DNA from 3 places in the Ureibacillus thermosphaericus genome. Region 2 is predicted to be linked to each of the others. Evidence: riboswitches for the same ligand, from Rfam matches in the RefSeq annotation. Region 2 holds a riboswitch; each other region holds the start of a gene.
What was found. Region 2 has a riboswitch for thiamine pyrophosphate ahead of UtA1_RS04210 (LuxE/PaaK family acyltransferase). Riboswitches for the same ligand answer to the same signal wherever they lie in the genome.

Region 1 (2,204 bases), 1.4 Mb from region 2:
GTTTTAATAATATCTGCAGAAAATAACATACCTGTTTTTAATGCTTTCACTTCAAAATCTTGTAAAACTGTATTCAATTGTTGTTCCACAAATTCAGACGTTGCAGGATAAATACCTTCTACGCCTAATGTATTTTGAGCAGTCAATGCGGTAATGACAGATGTACCAAAAACATTTAGCTCCTGAAATGTTTTTAAATCCGCTTGAATGCCAGCTCCCCCGCCGCTATCTGAACCAGCAATTGTCAAGACAATATTCACAGTTATTCACCTCTTGAAATTTGATGTAATCCATTTAATATTTCAACTTGGAAGGAACCAAGGTATTTTTCTTTCGAAGCATTTTCAGCGACTTTTTTATAGTCAGCTAATACATTTCGAATATTTTCAAGTTTTCCTCCATCCAACGTTAATGCTGCAGCACAAATAGCACTTAATAAACAACCTGTTCCTGTAACTTGAGTCATTAACTCATGGCCACCACTAACTGGATAGTGTTCTATACCGTCAGTCACGAAATCTTCTTTTCCAGATACAGCGACAATTGCACCATACTTTTGAGCAGTTTCCTTAGCAACAAGGGTAATATCCATTTCTCCTTCTCCACTATCAACTCCTTTTGCTTGCCAATTAATTCCCGCAATTGCTGCTAATTCTCCAGCATTACATCGGATTAAATCAAATTTAATCTCTTTTAATAAATTTTTTGTAATTTCTTTACGATATGTTGTAGCCCCCGCCCCGACAGGATCAAGCACGACAGGAATGTTTAGTTCATTTGCTTTTTTGCCAGCTAATATCATTGCTTCTACTGAATTTTTATTTAATGTACCAATATTAATTAATAATCCGTTTGCAATAGCGACCATGTCTTCTACATCCAATGGCTCATCTGACATAACTGGTGAAGCTCCAATTGCAAGCAAACCATTTGCAGTAAAATTCGTTACAACGGTATTTGTAATACAATGAATTAATGGATTTTTTTTTCTTATTTTGATTAAGCTCATATATATCCTCCTATAATTGTAAAAATTTATGTAAAGAAAAAAGCTCCTTTGCACGGCGCAAAAGAGCTTTGAAAATAGAACACAATCTTTCATTGCTCCCTACGGCAGTGCTAACTGCATCAGGTTCTAAGGGTTAGGTGATATCACCTTCTCAGGCACTTGGCCACCCCTGCAATTATCATATGAAATAAAAAAACTCTCCAAGTTTGGAGAGCAACAATACACATAATCATAATAAAATTCATACGATAAGGTATTTTGCTCCCTACGGCAGTACTAGCTGCATCAGGTTCTAAGGGTTAGGTGATATCACCTTCTCAGGCACTTAGGCCACCCCTGCAAAATTTAATAATTTTTTTGTTGTTATGAAAATTATAACACATTTTCATTTTATTTTTTCAAATAATTTAATAGAATTTAAAAAGATTGCTAGATAAAACAGCTAAATCACTTAAATTCTAGATTGAATGTCACAAGTTTTTCTCGATTAATCTAACTCTATTTTTCCTTCAATTATGGTATTATTCAATGCTTGAGTTGCTAATCGATCGACTTCTTCATTCCCTTTTCGCGAAACTAATTTAAATTCAGATTTGATTCCTAGTTGATTTAATTTTTCATCAATTTTATTCGCCCAATTTGTTAATTCTTTTTCATAAATAGGCCATTCTCCACTCATTTGATTAATAACAACCTGTGAATCACCAATGAATCGAACAGTTTGATGATGAACGCCTATCATTTCTAACTCTAGAATACTTCCGTATAAAGCCGCATATTCCGCTTCATTATTAGATTTTAAGCCAAGTTGCATTAAATTTTTTCTAGTTCGATAAGATTTTCCGTTTTGTTCAAAATATATGGCAAATCCTAAACCGGCTTTTTGACTTTCTAAATCATAACCACCATCAAAATACACTGTCACATTGGATGGCTCAGTTTCGATTTCCTTTAAATATTTTTTTATTTCTTTAACAGACCATGTACTGTCATATTGATCAATAAAGGTCATATGTTTTACTTTTCCGGTTTTCTTTAATTCTTCTGCAATCAATAGGGCTTGAACTGGCGGCATTTCATCTGATCGAAAAGTTGTTTCCAATCCTTTATGATGATACGTCCATTCAATGGTTATTTTCATGAATATAACCTCCCTGTTCCTGTTTACTTCAACAATTCGATATGTGCACTAATG
Region 2 (2,204 bases):
TAGCAAGGCTTTTCCAAGTCCATGCTTCTGAAATTTCTCTCGAATATAAATTCTTTCAATTTCAAGGAATTCATCGCCCATTTTTTCCGTCTGAGCATCATCACTATTGACTTTTAAGTAACCCGCCAATTCATTTTGGTAATAGACAAAGAAAAATTGTGAATGAATATTGGATAGCTCTTTCTCTAATTGTTTTATATTAAATGCCTTTTCTAAATATACTTTCATATTTTCAGGTGAATTTTGATCTTTAAATGTGTAATAAAACGTTTCAATGCCCACTTCTTGTAATGTGTGCAAATCTTCAAGGGTACATGTTTTTATTTTAATTGTCATAGTGAACATCTCTCCTCATATCAATAATTTCGTTTGTTTCCCTTCTTAACGTATTCCCAATCTTTTTCAACATTTTTTCTTACCCGCTCTAAAAGATTGAATAATGTTTCCACTTCTGCTTCAGATAATCCTTGTAAAGCTACAGCGTTAGAATGATCATGTTCTCTTATTAAAAACGGATAAACATTATTGCCTTTCTCGGTCGCATAGAGTTTCTTAATTTTTTTATTTTGTGGATCCTCTCGCTTTTCAACAAATCCGTTCATTTCTAGTTTTTTTATGGCGCGTGATGCAGTTGTCCGATCCACTTTGATCATTTCAGCCAACTTTTCTTGAATAATTCCCGGGTTCTCACATATTCGTACAAGGTACAAATACTGACCTTTTGTTAAGTCATATTCTTTAAACTCGATATTACTGATTGAATCTAGTGCTCGTGCTATCATCCCAATTTCACGAAGAACTTCTTTCATAATGAACTCCTTCATTTTTATTGCAAATGCAATATTTTTAATTCATTTTAATCAAACTTTGTTGCATTTGCAACAAAAAATAATTGAATATCTACATAATTTTAGGGTGATAATTCAAAAGAATTTGCAATCTTTCATAAGAATAAGTAGACTTTATATTGAAATTGAATATATTAACCGGGGGCTTGCGGAAGCAGGCTGAGAGTACGACTAATCCGTCGTTGACCGTTTGAACCTGATTTGGGTAATGCCAGCGCAGGGAGTGTAGTAAGTCGAATTATGCACTTTGCTTAGGCAGAGTGCATTTTATTTTGCGGAAAGGGTGAAAACCGATGACTCAGCAACGAGAAATCATAGAGGAACTTTCTCAATTTATCAAAAAGAATCAAGCTTCAGAAGAAGAGTTTAATAGCTTGGCTTTACATATTTTTAATTATCAATACAAACATAATCTCCCCTATCAAACATTTTGCCGCCAAAAAGGAAAGACACCGCGGCTTGTGAAAAATTGGCGAGACATTCCTTATGTGCCGATGAATGCCTTTAAAGAGGTTCCATTGACATGTACAAATCCAGAGGCAGCAGTCAGAGTCTTTATGACAAGCGGAACAACCCAAGGAAAACAAGGCAAACACTATCATTCCACTCTCGAAATCAGGGAACTTTCCATGATCATCAACTTTAAAGAACGGTTTATGAAAGAAACAGATCGCATTCGCATGGGAATTTTGTTTCCAACTGAAGAGGAAATGCCGCACTCATCCTTAGCCCATTATTTAGCCCTAGTCATGAAAGAGTTTGGCACAGAGGACAGCTGCTATTTATTAAAAGAGAACGGCTTACATATGGAAAAAATCATCAGTGAGCTGGAACATGCCGAAAAAACAGGCGAACCATATGCGTTACTCGGAGCAAGCTTTAGTTTTGTTCATTTGTTTGAGGAATTGGAGCGTTTAGGAAAAACGTTTAATCTGCCTAGGGGGAGCAAAATTCTTGATACTGGTGGTTATAAAAATAAATCCAAGGAATTGGATTTAAATGAATTTTATCAGTTGCTTGAAAGATATTTCGGTGTGGAAAGAATCAATTGCATCAATATGTACGGGATTACGGAGTTAAGTACACAATTTTATGATAATGGCAATGAGGTCGTTCCATCTGTGAAGACAGGACCTAGTTGGATTCGTACGAGAGTCATCAATCCATTAACAGGTGAAGAGGTTGCAGAAGGAGAACGTGGCGTTTTAGTTCATTATGATTTAGCCAACTTCAATTCCGTATTGGCGGTTGCTACTGAAGATGTAGGAATGGCGGTTGATGAAGGATTTTATCTGTTCGGTAGAGTTCAAGGGGCCGAGGCAAGGGGATGCTCGCTAGCGGTAGAAGAATTTATTC
Region 3 (2,204 bases), 930 kb from region 2:
GGTATGGTTGAAATACATTCTAGAAGGATGGATTTGATTCCTTTTGTCGTTGGAATAACAAGCATGATCTTAGCCTATGGACAACTGATTCCATCTTTTAAAATTATTCGAATTATTAGTAAGTATGCATTTATAATTTATTTAATTCATTGGAACATACTATCATTAACCGCAAAGTACTTTGTATCATTTTTCAACAATGGTTATCTAGCAATTTTAGCAATGATGATATCAACGGTAATCGTTGCCATTACCATTTCAAAATGCATTTCGTATTTACCTTTTGGGAAATGGATTGTAGGTAAAATTAGATAAACGTATAAAAATTTATCCATAAAAAAGCGAATTAGGAAAACAATATTGTCTCCCAATTCGCTTTTTATTTTAATTCAGAATTGTAATCAATTTTCTTTTTTTATCAATCTTGGGCTTGCAGTAAAGATGAGCACCGCTGCAACTGCAGTTAAAATAATAGCCGGAACCATATATGAACCATTATACCCGATAGAATAAATCCAGGCATTTTGATCGCCTGCATATTCTTTGAAGAAAATAGCTCCTGCAAGTGTATGACAAATAAAGCGCAACAAACCGCCAATAATTGTTCCGATGATAACAAATAATGCAATTTTATTTTTACGATTTTCTGATACTCCATCTAACACTTGTTTACGAACAATTGCCGCAAATCCTACGAAAGTAAATGCAAAAACATAATCAAGCAATGCTTGAGCCCAATGGACAATATAAGGATTAATTGTCATGTTCAATAATCCTACAATCAATCCAGTCATAAGTCCTGCAGATAGTCCCCAACGAATAGCGATTAAAATAATAGGCAGCATAACTAAACTAACGGATCCACCCTGCGCCCAAATAGAAAATTTCAATTGGTCTAACACATAACCAATTGCAGCAAAAATCGCAATTTCAACCATCCATAATAATTTTTGGTTTCTCATTCAATTATCTCCTTTCTCTTCGTTTATAGAACTTGAGAGAAGGATAGAAAACTACAAAATAAAAAACGTCCGGACAGAGCCGAGACGTCTTTGTTTCGGTTTCTATCCACATCCCTACGCAAGTACTAACTTACAGGTTCTAAGGGTTAGTGCATCCGGCACACTCTCAGCTGACTTCATCAGCACCCCTTGTGGTACAAATCTTATATTCTATTGGGAATAATGTCATTTTATCAAATTATATGAAGATTGCAACCTCATTATTTACTTTAATATAATGGATGTTTTACTATAGCCCTCTTTTAATTTTTCTACTTGTAATATAGCAGGCATTGCCGATTTTAATTCCTCCACATGAGAAATAACCCCTATCATTCGGCCGGATTTTTGTAGTTCAATGAGCGTATCAATTGCTTTCATCAACGATTCTTCATCAAGGGAGCCAAAACCTTCATCAATAAACATTGTTTCGATTTGAACATTTCCTTGGAAGCTTTGAATCACATCCGCCATTCCTAGTGCTAAACTTAACGAAGCATTAAATTTCTCTCCGCCAGATAAAGTTTTTACATCTCTTGCTTGTCCAGTGTATGCATCATATACATCTAATCCTAATCCACTTTGCCTACCGTAGGACTCCAATCGGTCAGAAACTTGCAAATAATATTGACCGTTCGATAAATTTTTCAAGCGAAGATTGCTTGCTTCTGTAATGAGCTCTAAATACCCCATTTGTACATAGCGTTCAAAGGAAATTTTTTTGCTGTTGTGTCCACGAAGTAAATTATATAAATCTATGATTTGATTCGATTTTTCTTCCATTTGAAATATATTATTGGCAAGTCTTTCAAGCTTCTCTGCAAAGTCGATGCAATGTTTTTCACAGGCTTTCGAATAGTTTAATTCATCTAACGCTTTTTCATAATTAAACTGCAACGCTTCCAATTCTTTTTCAGCTTCTGTTAAATCGACCTTTTCTTTATCTTTTAATTTTTCTGCTTCCTCTTTCACTTGCACTTGTAAAGAATGAAGCTCCTTTGAATAATTATCATATTGCATTTGTAAAGCTTCAATTTCCTGTTCTGGACGTCTAGCAAGTAGAAAATCTTCCGTCGATGTAAACCTTGCTTGTAGAAGAGCTGAATGGAAATTTTCCTTTGATTGTTGACATTTTACTTGAATATGTTTCACTTGTTCAGTTATTTGTTTAAATGCCTCTTCATTCATTACAACTTGTTTGTT

Region 1: another riboswitch for thiamine pyrophosphate. It lies ahead of thiM (hydroxyethylthiazole kinase); the one in region 2 lies ahead of UtA1_RS04210 (LuxE/PaaK family acyltransferase).
Region 3: another riboswitch for thiamine pyrophosphate. It lies ahead of thiT (energy-coupled thiamine transporter ThiT); the one in region 2 lies ahead of UtA1_RS04210 (LuxE/PaaK family acyltransferase).

What each region holds. Positions count from the first base shown of each region.
Region 1 covers NZ_AP018335.1:2,292,082-2,294,285, reverse strand. The annotation lists gene thiD (bifunctional hydroxymethylpyrimidine kinase/phosphomethylpyrimidine kinase) at 1-260, opposite strand, end outside; gene thiM (hydroxyethylthiazole kinase) at 263-1,009, opposite strand; TPP riboswitch at 1,089-1,190, opposite strand; TPP riboswitch at 1,255-1,357, opposite strand; gene UtA1_RS11035 (reverse transcriptase-like protein) at 1,497-2,150, opposite strand.
Region 2 covers NZ_AP018335.1:869,844-872,047, reverse strand. The annotation lists gene UtA1_RS04220 (GNAT family N-acetyltransferase) at 1-336, opposite strand, end outside; gene UtA1_RS04215 (MarR family winged helix-turn-helix transcriptional regulator) at 357-809, opposite strand; TPP riboswitch at 977-1,088, shown strand; gene UtA1_RS04210 (LuxE/PaaK family acyltransferase) at 1,142-2,204, shown strand, end outside.
Region 3 covers NZ_AP018335.1:3,432,858-3,435,061, forward strand. The annotation lists gene UtA1_RS16605 (acyltransferase family protein) at 1-315, shown strand, start outside; gene thiT (energy-coupled thiamine transporter ThiT) at 402-962, opposite strand; TPP riboswitch at 1,057-1,162, opposite strand; gene UtA1_RS16615 (AAA family ATPase) at 1,227-2,204, opposite strand, start outside.